One region of the Pseudomonas multiresinivorans genome, then DNA from elsewhere that is predicted to be linked to it. Evidence: riboswitches for the same ligand, from Rfam matches in the RefSeq annotation. Region 1 holds a riboswitch; the other holds the start of a gene.
What was found. Region 1 has a riboswitch for manganese ahead of G4G71_RS08415 (TMEM165/GDT1 family protein). Riboswitches for the same ligand answer to the same signal wherever they lie in the genome.
Positions count from the first base shown of each region.

Region 2: linked by a shared signal. The riboswitch ahead of G4G71_RS07190 (sodium:calcium antiporter) and the one ahead of G4G71_RS08415 (TMEM165/GDT1 family protein) in region 1 are both predicted to bind manganese.

Region 1 is NZ_CP048833.1:1,827,339-1,837,717, reverse strand. Features, by position in the region: gene G4G71_RS08430 (DUF1835 domain-containing protein) at 1-91, shown strand, start outside; gene G4G71_RS08425 (class I SAM-dependent methyltransferase) at 144-1,145, shown strand; gene G4G71_RS08420 (amino acid permease) at 1,266-2,723, shown strand; yybP-ykoY riboswitch at 2,768-2,974, shown strand; gene G4G71_RS08415 (TMEM165/GDT1 family protein) at 2,980-3,561, shown strand; gene G4G71_RS08410 (ketosteroid isomerase-related protein) at 3,662-4,105, shown strand; gene G4G71_RS08405 (NAD-dependent epimerase/dehydratase family protein) at 4,253-5,236, opposite strand; gene G4G71_RS08400 (M48 family metallopeptidase) at 5,315-6,133, opposite strand; gene G4G71_RS08395 (methyl-accepting chemotaxis protein) at 6,563-8,695, shown strand; gene G4G71_RS08390 (SOS response-associated peptidase) at 8,830-9,441, opposite strand; gene G4G71_RS08385 (putative signal transducing protein) at 9,461-9,727, opposite strand; gene G4G71_RS08380 (CPXCG motif-containing cysteine-rich protein) at 9,727-9,909, opposite strand; gene G4G71_RS08375 (1-acyl-sn-glycerol-3-phosphate acyltransferase) at 10,050-10,379, shown strand, end outside.
Region 2 is NZ_CP048833.1:1,571,274-1,581,652, reverse strand. Features, by position in the region: gene G4G71_RS07215 (FAD-binding and (Fe-S)-binding domain-containing protein) at 1-1,304, shown strand, start outside; gene G4G71_RS07210 (response regulator) at 1,528-2,205, shown strand; gene G4G71_RS07205 (sensor histidine kinase) at 2,253-3,599, shown strand; gene G4G71_RS07200 (hypothetical protein) at 3,691-3,957, shown strand; gene G4G71_RS07195 (carboxyl transferase domain-containing protein) at 4,109-7,393, shown strand; yybP-ykoY riboswitch at 7,431-7,603, shown strand; gene G4G71_RS07190 (sodium:calcium antiporter) at 7,655-8,668, shown strand; gene G4G71_RS07185 (type 1 glutamine amidotransferase domain-containing protein) at 8,755-9,432, shown strand; RNA gene ssrA (transfer-messenger RNA) at 9,506-9,863, shown strand; gene G4G71_RS07175 (hypothetical protein) at 9,991-10,379, shown strand, end outside.

The sequences.
Region 1 (10,379 bases):
CGCCTGGCGCCTGCGCGCACAAGTCGCGGCCGGCGCCCTGGAACTGCGTGGCGAGGACTTCTGGAAGAACGCCGAGGTGCGGCTCGCCTAGGCTCGGCCGCGGCAGCCCTGCTAAACTCGCGCCCTTTTTTCGAGGAGGCCGCATGTCCAACGCCCCCACCAGTGAAGTGCTGCTGCGCCAGATCGAGCGCTTCCAGGGCCGCGTCCTGCTCGCCGGCCTGCCCGCCGACGCCCTGCTCGGCGACCTGCCCCAGGCGCAAGGCTGGAGTTGGCACGCCGGCGAGGCCCGGCAGCTCGAAGCCCGCTACGCCGGCCGCTGCCACTTCGGCGCCACTCCGCCCGAGGGTCAGTTCGACGCCGCTGTGCTGTTCCTGCCCAAGTCCCGAGAACTGACCGATTACCTGCTGGCCGCGCTGGCCAGTTGCGTGCCGGACGGCGAGCTGTACCTGGTCGGCGAGAAGCGCGCCGGTGTCGAACGCGCCAGCAAGCAGCTCGGTGAATTCGGCCGCGCCAGCAAGCTCGACAGCGCTCGCCACTGCCAGCTTTGGCACACGCACATCGACGGCGCCCCAACAGCGCCCGACCTGCATGCCCTCGCACAACGCTATGAACTGCCCCTGGCCGACGGCCCGCTGCAAGTCATCACCCTGCCGGGCGTGTTCAGCCATGGCCGCCTGGATCGCGGCAGCGCGCTGCTGCTGGAGCACCTGGACAAGCTGCCGGTCGGTCACCTGCTGGACTTCGGCTGTGGCGCCGGCGTGCTCGGCGCGACGCTCAAGCGACGATATCCACAAAGCCGGCTGACCCTGCTGGACGTCGACGCCTTTGCCGTCGAAAGCAGCCGCCTGACCCTGGCCGCCAACGGGCTGGAAGGCGAAGTGATCGCCGGCGACGGCATCGACGCCGCACCGAGCGAGCTGGCCGCCATCGTCAGCAACCCGCCCTTCCACCAGGGCGTGCACACCAGCTACGCCGCCACCGAACACCTGTTGCGCCAGTCCGCCCGCCACCTGGCGCCCGGCGGCGAGCTGCGCCTGGTGGCCAACAGCTTCCTGAAATACCCGCCGCTGATCGAACAGCACCTGGGCCATTGCCGCACCCTGGCCGAGGCCGACGGCTTCCGACTCTACAGCGCCCGGCGCTGATCCCAGGCTCGCACTACACTCCACCGAGCCTGCCCGGATCGGCGCATCGCCGCTCGCCCTGAACTATCGAGGACACCCGTGAATCGCAGAATCAAAGATGACGTCGAACTGACATTCGCCATGGGGCCGAAGGAGAAGCCGCATCACCTCAAGCGCTCCCTCAAGCCACGCCACCTGAACATGATCGCCATCGGCGGCTCCATCGGCACCGGGTTGTTCGTCGCCTCCGGCAGCACCATCGCCACCGCCGGCCCCGGCGGAGCGTTGCTGGCCTACGCACTGATCGGGCTGATGGTGTTCTTCCTCATGACCAGCCTGGGCGAACTGGCGGCCTACATTCCCGATTCCGGCTCGTTCTGCACTTATGGCAGTCGGTTCATCGACGATGGCTTCGGTTTCGCCATGGGCTGGAACTATTGGTACAACTGGGCGGTGACCATCGCTGCGGAGCTGGTGGCGGCGCAACTGGTGATGAAGTTCTGGTTCCCGGAAGTCTCCGGCATGTACTGGAGTGCCGGCTTCCTCGGCATCATGTTCATGCTCAACTTCTTCTCGGTGAAAGGCTTTGGCGAGAGCGAGTTCTGGTTCGCGCTGATCAAGGTCGTCGCCGTGGTGATCTTCATCGGCATCGGCCTGGCCAGCATCATCGGCATCATGCACGGCATCGACAGCCCCGGTTTCAGCAACTTCACCACCGGCGATGCGCCTTTCGTCGGCGGCCTACAGGCGATGATCGGGGTGGCGATGATCGCCGGCTTCTCGTTCCAGGGCACCGAGCTGATCGGCGTGGCCGCGGGCGAGTCTGAGAACCCGCAGAAGTCCATTCCCATCGCCATCCGTCAGGTGTTCTGGCGAATCCTGATGTTCTACATCCTGTCGATCTTCGTCATCGGCATGCTGATTCCCTACACCGATCCGAACCTGCTCAAGACTGACAGCAGCGACATCAGCACCTCGCCCTTCACCCTGCTGTTCGAGCGCGCGGGCCTCGCCGCCGCGGCCGGCGTGATGAACGCGGTGATCCTCTCGGCAATCCTCTCCGCGGGCAACTCGGGCATGTACGCTTCCACCCGGATGCTCTACACCATGGCCACCCAGGGCAAGGCGCCGCGCCTGTTCACCCAGGTGTCCGAGAGCGGTGTGCCGCGCTACGCGCTGTACGCCACCACGCTGATCGGCGCGCTGTGCTTCCTCACCAGTTTCATCGGCGACAAGACCGTCTACACCTGGCTGCTGAACGCCTCGGGCATGTGCGGCTTCATCGTCTGGCTGGGCATCGCCGTGTCGCACTACCGCTTCCGCAAGGGCTTCGTGCTGCAGGGCGGCAACCTCGACGACCTGCCCTACCGCGCCAAGTGGTTCCCCTTCGGCCCGCTGTTCGCCTTCGTCCTCTGCCTGGTCATCACCCTGGGGCAGAACTACCAGGCCTTTGTCGGCGACCACGTGGACTGGGCCGGCCTGGTCGCTACCTACATCACCATCCCGCTGTTCCTCGCCATCTGGCTGGGCTACCGCTTCAAGAACAAGACCCGCTTCATCCGCTACGAAGACATGGACATTCGCCCCACCCGCGAATGATCCGACGCGCAGGCTTGCCCAAGTCCGAGGACTTGGGCAGAATGCGCCCCGTCCTAGGGGAGTAGTCTCCCGCGAGCGCCCTGCTCGCCCGGTACGCGTCAACACACTTGGTCCGCAGACCATGGCGCGTACGATCCAGGCCTGCAGCGTTCAGGCCCGGGTTTGACAAGACCTATGACACGAGCAACCTGACCCGGGGCGGGCAGGTGGCGCGTGTCATGGTGATTAGTCGACCCGCCCCCTTTAGGAACGCCTGATGGAATCCCTCTTCGTCCCCACCCTGATCGTTGCCCTCGCGGAAATCGGCGACAAGACGCAACTGCTCGCGCTCGTCCTCGCCGCGCGTTTCCGCAAGCCCTGGCCGATCATCGCCGGGATCATCGCCGCCACCCTGGCCAACCACTTCGCCGCCGGCGCCGTCGGCAGCTGGGTCGCCAGCTTCTTCTCCGAAGCCACGCTGAGCTGGGTACTGGCCGTGTCCTTCCTGGCCGTCGCCGGCTGGACTCTGATCCCGGACAAGCTGGATGACGACGAAGAAGGTTCGCTGAAGAAATTCGGCCCCTTCCTCACCACCCTGATCGCCTTCTTCCTCGCCGAGATGGGCGACAAGACCCAGGTCGCCACGGTGATGCTGGCCGCGCAGTACCCGCACTTCTGGCTGGTAGTGATCGGTACCACCCTGGGCATGCTGATCGCCAACGTACCGGTGGTCCTGGCCGGCAACTTCGCCGCCGAGCGCCTGCCGCTGAACCTGATCCGCCGCCTGGCTGCCGCAGCCTTCGCCGTCCTCGGCCTGGCCGCCGTGTACCACGCGCTGAAACTGGGCGGCGTGTTCTGACCGACAGCTTTTCGAAGGGAGGCTGGCGCGCCGGCCAATGCCTGTGTATCGCCTGCGATACACAGTGGCGTTTCCGCCTCCTACGACAAAGGATGTCGCCATGCCGGAAAAAGACCTGAAGAAAGTCGCCCGCCATCACATCGACCTGGCCTGGAACAAGGGGCACCTGGCGCTGGTGGAACAACTGCACAGCCCGGACTTCATCTACAAGAGCGCCTTCACTGCCCAGCCGCTGGACAACGCCGGTTACCGGGCCCTGGTGGAGGAAATCCGTGGCGGCATGGATGACCTGGAAGTGGCCGTCGAGGAGTGCATCCGCGAGGGCAACAAGGTCTTCACCTGGAGCACGTTGATGGGCTGCATCGTCAGGCCTGTGCTGGGTTACCCGGCCAGCGACCGCATCGTCAGCATCTCGGCCATGGGCTTCTGGGTGTTCAACAGCCAGGACCAGGTGCAGGAGTTGTGCACGCTGTTCGACATGGAAAGCTTCCGCGCACAGATGGGGCTGCCCAATCGACCGTTCGCGGAGAAGGCGCTGCCCTGACAAAGAAAAAGCCCGGCATCCGCCGGGCTTTTCTTTATTCGTTCCCGGTGCTGCTCTTGTAGGAGCGAGCTTGCTCGCGAACAGGAGTCACTCGGTGTTATGCGGTTCGCGAGCAAGCTCGCTCCTACAGTGACCCTAGCCTCGAGCTCAGAGGTAATCGTTGGCGTGGAACCAGGAAATGGCCCGCTCCAGCGTATCCTGCAACGGCACATGCGACTCGAAGCCCAGCTCCTCCCGCGCCTTGCGGCCGTCGAGGAACTGCCCGCCGGCCATCACCTCGATGGCGGTGTCGTCAAGCAACGGCATCTTGCCGGTCAGGCGATAGCGCCAGCGCCCCAGGGTCGCCAGCGCGCGGGCGCGGTGCAGCGGCATCGGCGTTGGCGCCGGCTTGCCCAGCAACCTGGCGATGGTCGCGGTCAGCTCGGCCATCTCGATGTTGTGCCCGGTGAGCAGGTAACGCTCCCCTACCCGGCCACGCTCCAGAGCCTTGAGCAGACCGCGCCCGGCCTCGGAGGCATCGATGACATTTCGCCGCCCCGGCACGTAATGCAGCATCTCATCGCGGCCGATGGCGGTGATCAGGCGCCCGGTGGTCGGGCCGATGTCCAGCTCGCCCAGCACCATGCCGGGAATCCCGATCACCACCGGCAGCCCGCCGCGAGCCTGTTCTCGGGCCTGTTCGTCCAGCGCCCACTTGCACATCACGTAGGCACTCTTGCCGGTGGGCAGCCCTTCGTAGAACAGCCCTTCGTGCCCCGGCAACCCTTGCGGATGCGAAGGCATGGCGAACGCCGAGCCGACGTAGAGGATGCGCGGCACCTTGGCCTGCAGGCAGGCCGCATAGAAATGGTTGGTCAGGTCCAGTGCGCTGGCGACTTCCTCCTGCCAGCGGCGCGGCCGCACCGGGTAGTAGCCGGCGCTGAAAATCACCGCATCGAGGCCGCTCAGCGCGCGGGCCATGCCCTGGTGATCGAAGAGTTCGGCTACCCGGCACTCAGGCTCCAGGTAGGCCAGGCGCTGGATCTGCGACGAGGGTCGGTGGATCAGCACCAGCTGGTGGCCGGCCGCCTTGATCGCGCGGGCGGCGTGGTGGCCCAGGAGCCCGGTGGCTCCGAGTACAGCGATTTTCACGGGTGCTCCCTGTTCACTGGATAAAGCGGCGCAACCTTACGCCGCTCCTGGCCGTTCGAGAGAATCACGAACCACTGCTTAATGGGTCTTGGCCTGCTCGTAGAGCGGCATGACCTTCGGGATGGCGGCCTGCAGGTTGGCCATCCGCGTGCTATCCGCCGGGTGGGTGCTGAGGATTTCCGGCGGTGCGTCGCCCCCGGCTTGCCCCATCTTCTGCCACAAGGTGATAGCGGCGTTGGGGTTATAACCGGCCCGCGCTGCCAATTCCAGGCCAATCAGGTCGGCCTCGTTCTCATTCTGCCGACTGTTGGGCAGCGTCATGCTGTATTCGACGACCTGGTGGGCGAGGTCCACGCTGGTCTGGCCCAGGCCCAGCAACTGGCCGCCCAGGCCGAGGCCGACCTGTTCGGCATAGGCGCGGGACATGGCCTCGCGGCCGTGCTCGCGCAGGGCGTGGGCGATTTCGTGGCCCATCACCGCGGCGAGTTCGTCGTCGGTCAGCTTCAGCTTATCGATCAGCCCGGTGTAGACGATGATCTTGCCGCCGGGACCGCAGTTGGCATTGAGCTCGTCGCTCTGGATCACGTTGACTTCCCACTTCCACGACGGCGCATCCTGGCGGAATGCGCCGGTCTGCGGGATCAGCCGGTCGGCGATGGCCTTCACGCGCTTGGCGTCGCTGCTGCTGGCATCCAGCTTGCCGGCCTTGGAAGCCTCGCTGAGGGTCTGCTGGTAGGACTGCGCATACATCTGGTCGACCTGCGCGCTGGACAGCATGCTGAACATGGTCTGTTTACGCTCGACGCCAACGACGCCGCCGCTGGTGGTGTTCACCTGCTGGCAGGCAGTAAGCATCAGCGCGGCGGCCAGGCCGGCGATACGGAAAACTCTGGGCATGTTGCTCTCCCGAAACAATGCAATCTCCCACGGACAGCGCGCATGGTAGGCCCACCCCCGGTGCCCGGCAACTGCCAGGAAACAGCCGGCGCAGCAGTGACTTACGAAACCGGACCGGCTGATCGGAAGATGCCGGGGGCCATCTGTCGTGGCATAGGCAGCAGAGGCCATCGCACCGGCGCGCCTCCACCACGGAACAACCGTCGCCGGCGCCCTCGTCCCCCGTTCAAGCACAGGTTCAAGGCGCTCGGCGCAGCCGAGTAATTTCATTTTGACATCACATGCTAGACCTCCCGGCCAGCGCCGACAATCCTGCGACAGGCGGTGAACAGCCGCGTTACAACCCATTACAACGGCCGCCTAAGGAATTTCCCCGGTCCTGCCGATACAGATAGACACGCAGGCTTCTGGCGCATTCCGGGTACCCGTATGAAATTCAAGTCGATCCAGTTTTCCGTGGTGGCGCTGGCCGGTGCCAGCGTTCTGGCAGTGGTCGCGGCGCTGGTGCTGTACGCATTGTTCGCCGGCTCTCGGACCCAGGCGCTGGTGCAGGAGCGCACCCAGGCGCTGCTCGAACAGGTGATCAACGAACGCCTGGTGGCCATGGCGCGCGGCCAGGTCGCCCAGATCCAGCGCGAGCTGGAGTACCCCCTGACGGTCGCCCGCGACCTGGCCAATACCAACGCCCTGCTCGACGAAACCGACGCCAATGGCCAGCCGCTGCTGGGCATCGGTCGCGCCGGCATGTCCAACCTGCTGCGCCAGACCGTGGCGCAGAACCCCAAGCTGCTCGACGCCTTCGCCGGCTGGGAACCCAACGCCTTCGCCGGCAACGACAGCCAGTACTCGGGGCTACCCGGCTATGACGCCAGCGGCCGCTTCATGCCCTGGTGGTACCGCAAGGACGGCGGCCTCACCGTCGAGGCCATGGGCGACACCCTGGAAAGCCAGAAGATGCAGCCCACCGGCGTGCGTGAAGGCGAGTACTACCTGTGCCCGAAAGAGAAGCACCAGCCGTGCATCATCGACCCGGCGCCCTACGAAATGGGCGGCAAGATGGTGCTGATGTCCTCCTTCAACGCGCCGATCATGGTCAAGGGCCAGTTCAAGGGCACCGTCGGCGTCGACCTGTCGCTGGACTTCATCCAGGACCTGCTCAAGACCGCCGACAGCCAGCTCTACGACGGCGCCGGCGAGATGGCACTGATTTCCACCAACGGTCGCCTGGTCGCGTACACCAAGGACCCAGCCAAGCTCGGCGAATCCGCCAGCAGCGTGCTCGACGCCAATGAGGTGGCCAACCTGGCCAAGCTCACACTCGATCAGCCGCTGACCTCACTGGACAAGGAGCACGGCCATATCGAACTGTTCCTGCCCTTCACCATCGCCGACTCCGGCGCGCGCTGGACGCTGATGCTGCAATTGCCGCAGGAAGCCGTGCTGGGCGATCTGAACAAGCTGCAGAACGATCTGAAATCCCAGCGCGACAGCGACACCCTGGGCATGACCCTGGTCGGCCTGCTGATCGCTGCCATCGGCCTGGCCGTGATCTGGCTGGTCGGCCACGGCATCGCCCGCCCGCTGCGCCAGCTGGTCGGCATGCTCGACGACATCGCCCAGGGCGAAGGCGACCTGACCCGTCGCCTGACCAGCGACCGCGCCGACGAACTGGGTTCCATCGCCAAAGGCTTCAACACCTTCCTGGTCAAGCTGCAGGGCATGATCGGCCAGGTGGTGACCTCGGTGCAGCACGTCAGCGATTCCTCCGAGCACACGGCCGACATCGCCATCCGCACCAACCAGGGCGTGCAGAAGCAACTGGCGGAAATCGAACTGGTGGCCACCGCCGTCCACGAGATGACCGCCACCGCCCAGGACGTGGCGCGCAACGCCACCCACGCGGCAGAAGCGGCCAACCATGCCGACCAGGCCGCGCACCACGGCAAGCGCATCGTCGAGAGCAGCTCCACGGCGATCCAGGCGCTAGCCAGCGAGATCGGCCGCGCCGTCGGTGTGGTGCAGTCGCTGGCCCGCGACAGCGAGAATATCAACGCGATCCTGGTGGCCATCCGCGGCATCGCCGAGCAGACCAACCTGCTGGCGCTCAACGCCGCCATCGAGGCGGCCCGCGCCGGCGAACAGGGCCGCGGCTTCGCCGTGGTCGCCGACGAAGTGCGTAACCTGGCGCAGAAGACCCAGCAGGCCACCGAGGAAATCCAGTCGATGATCCAGCAACTGCAGAACGGCACCCGCGAAGTGGTGCAGGTGATGCAGCAGAGCCAGGACAAGACCGAAGACAGCGTGCGCCATGCCGGCGAAGCGGCCCAGGCGCTGGAGTCGATCACCCAGGCGGTGTCGGTGATCAACGACATGAACACCCAGATCGCCAGCGCCGCCGAGGAGCAGAGCGCGGTGGCCGAGGACATCAACCGCAACGTCAGCAACATCGGCATGGTCGCCAACCAGGTGGCCGGCGGCGCCGACGAGGCCTCCCAGGCCAGCGCCGAGCTGACCAAGCTGGCCGAGCAGCAGCGGCGGCTGGTGAATCAGTTCAAGGTGTGAGGCATGCCGTCTGACGCCACGGCGTCAGACGGCCACCCATGGCGACATGGGTTTCGTAGGAGCGGACTCTGTCCGCGATGGCCCCCAGCTCGCGCGGAAACATCGCGGATGAATCCGCTCCTACGGGAATGCTCTCAAGCGGGCGTCAGACACTCCGGCCCATTGCAGGCGGGGTCGTTGATGAAATGCGCCAGCGCCTGCTCGCGCAACCGCGCCTGGGGCAACAGCAGCAACTCATTCAAGCGCGCCGTTTCAGTGTCGCTCGACAGCCACTGCGCCTGCTCGGCGACATCCAGAACCAGAGGGCGACGCATGCCGCCCGCCTCCTGGGTCAGCATCGCCACGCTGTAATAGGTGTGGCCCTCCACCGGATACGCCTCCCACACCCCCGCGAAGCAGATCAGGCCGCCACCGGAAACCCAGTGCGGCCGCTTGCGCACGCCGCGCCACTCGTAGAAGCCGTTGGCCGGCAGCAGGCAGCGGCGCTGGGCAAAGGCATCGCGGAACATCGGCTGTTCGGCGATGGTTTCGACACGGGCATGGGCGGGAGTGCGTGACAGGTCCTTCAACCAGGCAGGCGTCAGGCCCCAGCGCGCGAGGTCGGCATGGCGTGTGCCGTTCTCCTCGCGCAGCATCAGCACGCGCGCGCCGGGCGCGAGGCTCCACTGCGGCTGCAGGTCGGCAGGGAAGCCGGCGCTGTCGGCCAGCTCGCGGTTCCAGCGGAACAAGGCGTAGCGGCTGGTCATCGGGACTCGTTGAAGGGATTCAGCAAAGCAGGACGCCCGGGCCGCCTTCGTGATCGTCAGCGGGCCCCGGCAAGGGTTGCGCGGCATTGTACGCGGCGATCAGCTCCCGCGCCCGCTCGGCCATCTCATCCTCGACCCAGAGGTGCAGCAGCCCCATGCCCGGCAACTCGCCGATGCCGCCGACCAGGTGACGCCCGCCCAGGTGCGACGAAATGCCCTCGTTGGCCAGCATGCCACCCAGCAGTTCGGCTTCGATCAGGTCGGCAGGTGCGTAGATTCGCTGCATCAATCGTCCTCGCGCTGGACTTCCAGGGACCATTCCACCCCATCGGTGTGGAGCTGGAACAGGATCGGCCGGCAACACACCGGGCAATCTTCATAGTAGCTCTGGTCGCCTCCGGAAAGGTCGAGCACAGCCTCGGCCGGCTCGCCGCAATAAGGGCAGGAATAGGCCTGACTTTCGAGCATCGCTGGTTCCCCCGTGACTTCCGTTTATAATCGCGCGGTCTTTTTGGGCGCCCGCCTGACCGGTGAGTCGGCGGCATACCCTTCCGGACCGTCTACATCGCGGCCCGACCCGTGATACCCCCGAGCATTCATTAGAGAGCATGATGGGCGAGTTCGAAGCCATCCGACCGTACAACGACGCCGAAGTCCCGGCTGTCCTGCAGCGCCTGCTGAGCGATGACGCCTTCCTCGGCGCGCTGGCGCGTTACCGTTTCCCGCGTCTGTCCGGTCCGTTCGGCTGGCTGCTCAGACCTCTTATAGCCCATCGGCTGGCCCGCGAAGTCACCGGCATCCGCAGCGTCGTCGCGCTGCAGGACAAGTTCGAGCCCTACGTCGACCGGACCATCGAGCACGCCACCGACGGCGTCACCTATTCGGGCGTCGAGCGCCTGAAATCCGGCCGCGCGTACCTGTTCATAGCCAACCACCGC
Region 2 (10,379 bases), 260 kb from region 1:
GCCTGCTCGACCCGACCGGCATCCTCAACCCCGGCGTGGTGCTGACCGACGACCCGCAGCTGCACCTGAAGAACCTCAAGCCCCTGCCCGCCGCCGACGAGATCGTCGACAAGTGCATCGAATGCGGCTTCTGCGAGCCGGTCTGCCCGTCCAAGGGGCTGACCCTGAGCCCGCGCCAGCGCATTGTCATGTGGCGCGACATCCAGGCCAAGCGCCGCGCCGGCATCGACACCACCGAACTGGAGCGCGACTACCAGTACCAGGGCATCGACACCTGCGCCGCCACCGGCCTGTGCGCCCAGCGCTGCCCGGTGAACATCAACACCGGCGAGCTGATCAAGAAGTTGCGTGGCGAAGAAGCGCATCACGCCGGCACCGCCACCTGGCTGGCGCGCAACTTCTCAACCGCCATGAAGGGCGCGAAGTTCATGCTGCATGCGACCAACGGTGCGCGCATGCTGCTCGGTGCGCCTCGCCTGGCCCGCCTCAGTGCCTCCATCAGCCACGCCAGCAAGGGCCGTGTACCGCAGTGGACGCCAGCAATGCCGCAGCCGGTGCGCCTCGCACCGTCGCCGCGCACAGTCGATGACAGCCGCCCACGCGTGGTCTACCTGACCGCCTGCGTGTCCCGTGCCATGGGTCCGGCGGCGGCGGACGAGGAGCAGATGCCGCTGATCGACAAGACCCGTCAGTTGCTGGAGAAAGCCGGCTATCAGGTGGTCTTCCCGGACAACGCCGACAACCTCTGCTGCGGCCAGCCTTTCGCCTCCAAGGGCTACAAGAGCCAAGCCGACGCCAAGCGCGACGAACTGCTCGCCGAACTGCTGCGCGCCAGCCGTGGCGGCCTCGACCCGATCTACTGCGACACCAGCCCCTGCACCCTGCGCCTGGTGCAGGAGCTGGCCGATGACCGACTGAAGATCTACGACCCGGTGAAGTTCATCCGCACCCACCTGGTCGGGCGCCTGGACTTCCAGCCGCAGGACAAGCCGGTGGCCGTGCATGTCACCTGCAGCACCCAGCACCTGGGCGAAAGCCAGGCGCTGATCGATCTGGTGAAACGCTGCACCCGCGAAGTGGTGATTCCCGAGGGCATCCACTGCTGTGGCTTCGCCGGTGACAAGGGCTTCACTACGCCCGAGCTCAACGCCCACTCGCTGCGCACGCTCAAGGACGCGGTGCAGTACTGCGAGGAAGGCGTCTCCACCAGCCGCACCTGCGAGATCGGCCTGTCCGCCCATGGCGGCATCGACTATCGCGGCGTGGTTTACCTGGTCGACCGCGTGACCCGCGCAAGAACGTAGGTTCTATCCACATCAGGAGCCACATGCTTTTCGTAGGAGCGAGCTTGCTCGCGAACCGCCTGACGCCGACACGGCCGACGGATTTTCGCGTGCAAGCACGCTCCTGCTGGTTCGCCCCTTAACTTCACGTTAAGCGAGCGCTGCCACCCTCTGCCGCAAACCCGCCGCGGCGGCTATCCTGCTCGGGATGGCCGCCGCGGCGCTGCGCGATAAGGGAGCGAAGATGAGAATCCTGTTAGCGGAAGACGACCAGTTGCTGGGCGATGGCATTCGCGCGGGGCTGGGGCTGGAAGGCGACACTGTGGACTGGGTGAACGACGGTGTCGCCGCCGAACAGGCCCTGGAAACCGACGAGTTCGACCTGCTGGTGCTCGACCTCGGCCTGCCGCGCAAGGACGGCCTGGAGGTGCTGCGCAGCCTGCGCCGGCGCGGCGATCTGACGCCGGTCCTGATCCTCACCGCCCGCGACAAGGTGGCCGATCGCGTCGCAGGCCTGGACGCCGGCGCCGACGACTATCTGACCAAACCCTTCGACCTCGACGAGCTGCTCGCCCGCGTCCGCGCCCTCACCCGCCGCCATACCGGGCGCGCCGCGCCGCTGCTGAAACATGGTGAGCTCTCACTGGACCCGGCCACCCACCAGGTCAGCCTGGCGGGTGCACCGGTGGACCTGGCTCCGCGCGAATATGCACTGCTACGCCTCCTGTTGGAGCAACGCGGCAAGGTGCTGTCCCGTGCGCGACTGGTGGAAGCGCTCTACGGCTGGGACGGCGATCTGGAAAGCAACGCCATCGAAGTCCACATCCATCACCTGCGGCGCAAGCTGGGCAACAGCCTGATCCGCACCGTGCGCGGTATCGGCTACGGCATCGACCGCCCCGACAGCGCGACGCAATCTTGAGCGGCACCGTGCGCCGCGCCGGCTCCATCAGCCGCCGCCTGCTACTGATGCTGATCGGTGGCGTCTCGCTGCTCTGGCTGGTGGCCGGCCTGTTCACCTACCACCTGACGCGCGAGCAGGTGAACCGTCTCTACGACCAGGACATGATCGACTTCGGCCAGGCCGCCCTGAGCCTGGTAGACATCGCCGACGCCATCGACCCGCAATCCAGCGACGCCATGGAAATCCTCGCGCGCAGCCGCAAAGCCATCGAAGGGCTGCCGCTGATACGCCGCGAAGCCACGCTCGGTTATGCCATCTGGTACCGCGGCCAACCGCTGCTGGCCATCCACAAACCGCCCAAGGGCATCGAGGCCCAGCCTCCGGGGTTCTCTGACCTGCTCAGCGGCGGGGTTAACTGGCGCGTGCTGCAGATGGCCACCTCAGGTACCGATGAAGTTCGCATCTGGGTCTTCGAAGACCTGCATTACCGCCACAAGACCCTGCACCTGCTGCTCTTCAGTGCCCTCTTCCCGCTGCTGCTGGCTCTGCCGCTGTTTGCTGTCCTGGTGTGGTTCGGCGTGCGCCAGGGCCTTGCGCCACTGCGCAGCCTGATCGAGCAGGTGCACCAACGCAGCGCCCACAGCCTGCACCCGCTGGCGCTGAGCCGGGCGCCGGTGGAAGTGCACAGCCTGGTCAACGAACTGAACCTGCTGCTGGAGCGCCTGAACTCGGCGATGGAGGCCGAACGCCGGCTGACCAGCGATGCCGCCCACGAAATCCGCACGCCATTGGCCAGCTTGCGAACCCACGCCCAGGTGGCGCTGCGCTCCTCCGACCCGGCCGCCCACGCCCATGGTCTCCAGCAGGTCAGCCGCAGTGTCGAGCGGATCAGTGCGCTGATGGAACAGATACTCCTGCTGGCAAGGCTCGACGCCGAAGAGCTCCACGAGATATTCGCCCCGGTTGACCTGCGCCTGCTGGCCGAAGACACCATCGCTGATCTCGCGCCGCAGGCTATCGACAAGCAGATCGAACTGACCCTCGATAGCCAGAGTGCGACCCTGAAAGGCGTCGCCGCATGGCTGGGGCTGATGCTCACCAACCTCGTCGGCAACGCCCTGCGCTACACCCCTGAAGGCGGCCGCGTTGCCGTCACTCTGGAGACCGACGATCGCCAGGTGACATTGTGGGTGCGCGACAACGGCCCCGGCGTGGCACCCGCCGAACAGGCGGCGATCTTCACCCGCTTCTACCGCAGCCCGAACGTTGCCAGCAGCCACGGCAGCGGGCTGGGGCTGCCCATCGTCAAGCGCATCGTGGAAATCCACCACGGGCGTATTTCCCTGCACGAAGGCCTGGAAGGTGCGGGCTTGGGCGTCTGCGTCGAACTCCCGACCAACGTCGGCCAATAAACCTGAACGCAGCGAAAAAAACCGCAGTCCACCCTGTACGGTCCGCTCGGACGGTCCGCTACCACCGGTCACATTTGACAGGAGTACTGCCATGAAACGTGCCGCCCTGCTCATTACCGCCGCCCTGCTGGCATCGCCGGCCTTTGCCGCCGATCTGTGCAGCGACAATATCCAGAAGCTCGATGACGCGGTGAAAACCACCACCAACAACACCCAGGCCCAGGAACAGGCCATGCGCCTGCAGGAACAGGCTGCCAAGGCGCAAGCCGCCGGCAACACCAAGGAGTGCATCGCGCACACCGAAAAAGCGCTGCAGCTGCTGAAGAAAAACAGCGGCGATGGGGGAGCCAACGGGTGATGCCCGGCGCGGCGGCCGGCTATCCAGTCGGTCGCCGCTCATAAGGCCCGCGAAGCCTCTGGCATTCGCAGCCCCGCAGTTGATTCCGCGGCCCCCTCACACGCCTAAGATGTAGCGATTCCCGATCACAAGAATCACAACCGGAATCGCCATGCCTGTGTCCCGCCTGCTCATCGCCAACCGTGGCGAGATCGCCATCCGTATCGCCCGCGCCGCTGCAGAACTGGGCATCCACAGCCTGGCGATCTACGCCGAAGACGACGTCGCCTCACTGCACACGCGCCAGGCCGATGAGGCTGTGGCCTTGAAAGGGCGCGGCGCCAGTGCCTACCTCGACCAGCAGCAGGTCGTTGATATCGCCCTGGCGCACGGCTGCGACGCCGTGCACCCGGGCTACGGCTTCCTTTCCGAGAACGCCGAATTCGCCCGCCGCTGCGAAGCCGCCGGCCTGACCTTCGTCGGCCCCGCCGCCGAAGTACTGGATGTGTTCGGTGACAAGGCCCGCGCCCGCGATCTGGCTCGTGACCATGGTGTTGCGCTGGCCGCCGGCAGCAATCGCGCCACCTCGCAGGAGGACGCCGAGCGCTTCTTCCGCGAGCTGCCCGCAGGCGCCGGAATGATGATCAAGGCACTGGCCGGCGGCGGTGGACGCGGCATGCGCGCCGTGAGCCGCGCCGAGGACATCGCCGAAGCCTACGCCCGCTGCCAGGCCGAGGCCCGCGCGGCGTTCGGCGATGATCGCCTCTACGTCGAGCGGCTGATCCAGCGCGCCCGGCATATCGAGGTGCAAGTCATCGGCGACGGCCGCTCCGTCAGCCATCTCGGGGAACGCGACTGCACCCTGCAACGGCGCCACCAGAAGCTGCTGGAAATCGCCCCCAGCCCCAACCTCCACCCACGCCTGCGCGGCGCCATCCTCGCCGCCGCCGTGCGCCTGGCCGAGGCGGTGAACTACCGAGGCCTGGGCACCTTCGAGTTCCTGCTGGACGAAGACAGCGGTGACTTCGTCTTCATGGAAGCCAACCCGCGCCTTCAGGTGGAGCACACCGTCACCGAGGCGGTGACCGGCATCGACCTGGTGCAGGTGCAACTGCGCATCGCCGCCGGCGCCAGCCTGGCTGACCTGAACCTGACCCAGACCGAAATACCCGCGCCACGCGGCCACGCCCTGCAACTGCGGATCAACCTGGAAAGCCTCGCCAGCGATGGCACGCCGCATCTGGCCTGCGGCACCCTCAGCGCTTACGAGCCGCCTAGCGGCCCCGGCCTGCGCGTGGACGGCTACGGTTATGCCGGCTACCGCAACAGCGCCGGCTACGACTCGCTGCTGGCCAAGCTGATCGTCCACGGCAACAGCGGTTATCCACAGCTGGTGCAGCGCGCCTACCGTGCGCTCTGCGAATTCCGCCTGGAGGGCGTGGCGAGCAATATCCCGCTGCTGCTCAATCTGCTGCGCCAGCCGGCGGTGGCAGACAATCAGGTCACCACGCGCTACATCGAAGAACACCTGCCGGCGCTGCTCGGTGCGCAGGACCACGCCCACCCGCACCGCTTCTTCAGCCACGCCAGCGCTGCGCCGCAAGCCCAGCGCGCCAGCGAAGCCCCCACCGGCTGCGTTCCGCTGGCGACGCCCAGTGCAGGTGTTCTCGTCAGCCTGAACGTGGCGCCTGGCGACGCCGTCGCCCAGGGCCAGACCATCGCAGTGGTCGAAGCGATGAAGATGGAGTTCGAGGTGAAGGCCAGCGCCAGCGGCATCGTCCACAGCCTGGCCACTACGCCCGGCGACAGCCTCGGCGAAGGCGACGCGCTGCTGTTTGTCGAGCCGGCCGACATCCAGGCGCAGGACAACCAGAGCGAGGCCGCCATTGACCTGGACGCCATCCGCGCCGACCTCGCCGAAGTCATCGAGCGCCACGCCATCGGCCTCGACGAGCGCCGCCCGGACGCCGTCGCCAAGCGCCACCGGATCGGCAAGCGCACGACCCGCGAGAACCTCGCCGACCTGCTGGATGACGGCAGCTTCATCGAGTACGGCGCACTGGCCATCGCGGCACAGCGGCGGCGTCGCAGCGTCGAGGAACTGATCACCAGCAGCCCGGCCGACGGCCTGGTCAGCGGCCTGGGCAGCATCAACGCCGCGCAGTTCGGCGACGAGAAAGCCCGCTGCCTGGTCCTGGCCTACGACTACACCGTGTTCGCCGGCACCCAGGGCGTGATGAACCACAAGAAGACCGACCGCATGCTGCACCTTGCCGAGCAATGGCGCATCCCCCTGGTGCTCTACGCCGAAGGCGGCGGCGGGCGCCCGGGCGACACCGATTTCGTCGGCGTGGCCGGGCTGGACAACATGAGCTTCGTCGGCCTCGCCCGGCTCTCCGGGCTGGTGCCGCTGGTGGGCGTGGTCTCCGGTCGCTGCTTCGCCGGCAACGCCGCGCTGCTCGGTTGCTGCGACGTGATCATCGCCACCCGCGATACCAGCCTGGGCATGGCCGGCCCGGCCATGATCGAAGGCGGCGGCCTGGGCAGATTCGCCCCCGAGGAAGTCGGCCCCAGCGACGTACAGAGCGCCAACGGCGTGATCGACGTGCTGGTGGAAGACGAAGCCGAAGCCACCCGCATCGCCCGCCAGTATCTTGCCTACTTCCAGGGCGACACCGCCGATTGGCAGTGCGCCGACCAGCGTTTGCTGCGCCATGCGGTGCCGGAAAATCGTCTGCGCGCCTACGACATCCGCCAGGTCATCGAACAACTGGCGGACAGCGGCTCGGTGCTGGAGCTGCGCCGTGGCTTCGCCGCCGGCATGATCACCGCACTGGTGCGCGTCGAAGGCAAGCCCTTCGGCCTGATCGCCAACAACCCCATGCACCTGGGTGGCGCCATCGATGCCGAAGCCGGCGACAAGGCCGCACGCTTCATGCAGCTGTGCGACGCCTTCGACCTGCCGATCATTTCCCTATGCGATACCCCCGGCTTCATGGTCGGCCCGGAAGCGGAGAAGACCGGCACCGTGCGCCATGTTTCGCGCATGTTCGTTACCGCCGCCAGCCTTACGGTGCCCTTCTTCACCGTCGTGCTGCGCAAGGGCTACGGCCTCGGCGCGCAAGCCATGGCCGCCGGCAGCTTCCACGCGGCGCTGTTCACCGTGGCCTGGCCCAGCGGCGAATTCGGTGCCATGGGCCTGGAAGGCGCGATCCGCCTCGGCTACGCCAAGGAGCTGGCCGCCGTGGAAGATGCACAGCAGCGCCAGGCGCTGTTCGACAAACTGGTCGCCGCGGCCTACCGCAACGGCAAGGGGCTGAACATGGCGAGCTACCTGGAGATCGACGACGTCATCGACCCGGCCGACACCCGCCGCTGGCTGCTGCGCGGGCTGGCTTCTACGCCACGTCCGGCGCAACGCCAGGGGAAAAAACGCCCACTGATCGATACCTGGTAAGCCATGGGTTGAGCTGCGCGGCCGATCCGCTAAAATGCGCGGCGTCATTGGGGAGTAGCCGACCGTTCCGCGAACGGGGGCGACGTCAACACACTTGGCCCGCAGGCCATGGCGTCGTCAGCAGCTTTGCCTGGCAAGACCTTTGACCACGTGATCTCCGCAACGGCCGGGGAGATGCGTGGTCATGGGTACTACACCGGCCGGGAGCTTCACCGTGATGCACCACCCCATTCTTCGCTCCACCTGTCTGGAGCTGCGCACATGCTGACCTTCATCCTCGAACTACTCGGCATGCTGCTGGTGATCCTGGTCGCCGCCGAACTCTTCACCAATGCGCTGGAACACTTCGGCGAACGCTTAGGGATTTCCGAGGGCGTCACCGGCTCGCTGTTCGCCGCCGTCGGCACCGCGCTGCCGGAGACCCTGATCCCGCTGCTGGCCCTGTTCGCCGGCACCAGCAACATCACGCTCAACGAGGAAGTGGGCGTCGGCGCCATCCTCGGCGCACCGCTGATGCTCTCTACCCTCTCCACCTGCCTGATGGCCTGCTTCGCCTGGCGCGCCCGCGGCCTGCTCGGACGCATCCGCCCGGAACGCAGCGGCCTGCAGCGTGACCTGAACTTCTTCCTGGTCGCCTTCAGCTTCGCCACCATCGCCATGTTCGTGCCGGCGGAATTGCGCTCCGTGCGCATCGCCCTCAGCGTGCTGCTGGTACTCACCTACGTCGCCTACATCACCCTGACCCTGCGTGCATCGCGGAGCCTGGTGGACGACGGCCATGGCACCGAAGCCGACCACCACATGTACCTGTCGCGCATCGGCCTGCCGACCAACCTCGCCACCATCCTGCTCCAGCTGTTGCTGGGTCTGGCGCTGCTGGTGCTGGGCGCGAAAGGCTTCATCCATGGAGTGGAAGGCCTGTCGCACCTGCTGGGCCTCTCCGCGCTGCTGCTGTCGCTGCTGATCATCCCCATCGCCACGGAGCTGCCGGAGAAGATCAACAGCATCCTCTGGGTGCGCCGCGGCCGCGACACCCTGGCCTTCGGCAACATCAGCGGTGCCATGGTCTTCCAGGGCACCCTGCTGCCCGCCATCGGCATCCTGCTCACGCCCTGGCAGCCCCGCATCGAGGTCCTCACCGGCGTGCTGATCACGCTGGGCGCCGCGTTCTGGCTGCGGCTCAACGCCCAGCGCAGCAGTGGATTGCCGGTCTGGGTGCTGCTGCTCAACGGCGTGCTGTATGCCGCCTATCTGGGTGTCACCCTGTCGCGCTGACGCGCGCGGCTCATTGCCTACACTGACAGTCCGGGCTGCCGCTTCGGCGGCAGCCGCACGACTAGCGATACGCCGAAGGAGTGAGCATGAAAATCCTGGTAGTCCTGACCTCCCACGACCAGCTCGGCAACACCGGCAAGAAAACCGGGTTCTGGCTCGAGGAGTTCGCCGCGCCCTACTACGTGTTCAAGGATGCCGGCGCCAGCCTGACGCTGGCCTCGCCCAAGGGTGGCCAGCCACCGCTGGATCCCAAGAGCGACGAGGAAGACGCACAGACCCCGGCCACCCTGCGCTTCCGCCAGGACAGCGCAGCCCAGGCCGCGCTGGCCAGCACCGTGAAGCTCAGCGAGGTGAAGGCCGACGACTTCGATGCCGTCTTCTACCCCGGCGGCCACGGTCCCCTCTGGGACCTGGCCGAGGACCGCGCCTCAGTGGCCCTGATCGAAGCCTTCCATTCCAGCGGCAAGACCGTTTCCGCCGTCTGCCACGCACCGGCCGTGTTCCGCCATCCTCGCGGGCTGGACGGCCAACCGCTGGTACAAGGCCGCCACGTTACGGGCTTTTCCAACAGCGAAGAGGAAGCCGTCGGCCTCACCGACGTCGTGCCCTTCCTCGTCCAGGACATGCTCAAGGCCAACGGCGCCCGCTACAGCAAGGGCCCGGACTGGCAGAGCCACGTCGAAGTCGACCGCGGCCTGATCACCGGTCAGAACCCCGCATCCTCCGAGGCCGTGGCCGAAGCCGTCCTGAAATTCCTGGCCTGACAAGCCTTTACACCGCCCCGGTGGCTATCGGGGCGGCTTTCCCGTAGAATCAGTCCCGACCTTGAAAGGTTTTGGGGCCGATTAGGATTCGACGCCGGTAACAAAACTCTAGGGGCATGCCGAGTAGGTGACAGTTCTCGTAAATCAGCTGCCACAACTTTATAGTTGCCAACGACGACAACTACGCCCTAGCAGCCTAAGTGCCGCTAGCAGACCCTAGGGGATGCCTGTAAACCCGAAGATTAGGTCTGTCATATAGAACAGGATCGCCGCCAAGTTCGCTGTAGACGTAACGGCTAAAACTCATACAGCTCGCTCCAAGCGCCCTGCCACTCGGGCCGCGAGGAGTTAACCTAGTAGAGATGGCTAAGCATGTAGAACCGACAGCGGAGAACTGGCGGACGGGGGTTCAAATCCCCCCGGCTCCACCAAACGCAAACGATAAGCCCCTGATTTTCCTAGTGAATCTCAGGGGCTTTTTCGTTTTCCAGCCAGACTGTCGAAAAAGCGTCGAAAGTAGCGCTAGGCTACGATCAAAAGCCCCAGAAGACCTGCGCTATGAATTTCTTGGACACCGCGTTTAGACAGCTCGCCTTCGCATGGAAGCTCCACAACTATGCCTGTGAAGGAAACCTTGACCTTGATGTTCTAGATCGCCCGATCACGTACACGGATGGCGGAAGCTCAATTTTTGTCTTGCCAGACAAAGTGCTGAACAGTCACAACGATTTGATCCTAGCCCTAGAGAACAATTTGGTTATCGCATTTGGCGCGGCCGCTATCACTCTCAACAGATGCCGTGAAGAGGCAGGCATAGCCTTAGGACAAGATTTCCAGAGCGAGACCAACAACTTTTCCGCCGTCGTATATCAAATCCGAAACGCCTTTGCTCACGACATCGCCGAGCCTAAATGGAACATTACTGACCCACGCTATGCGCGAGTTTA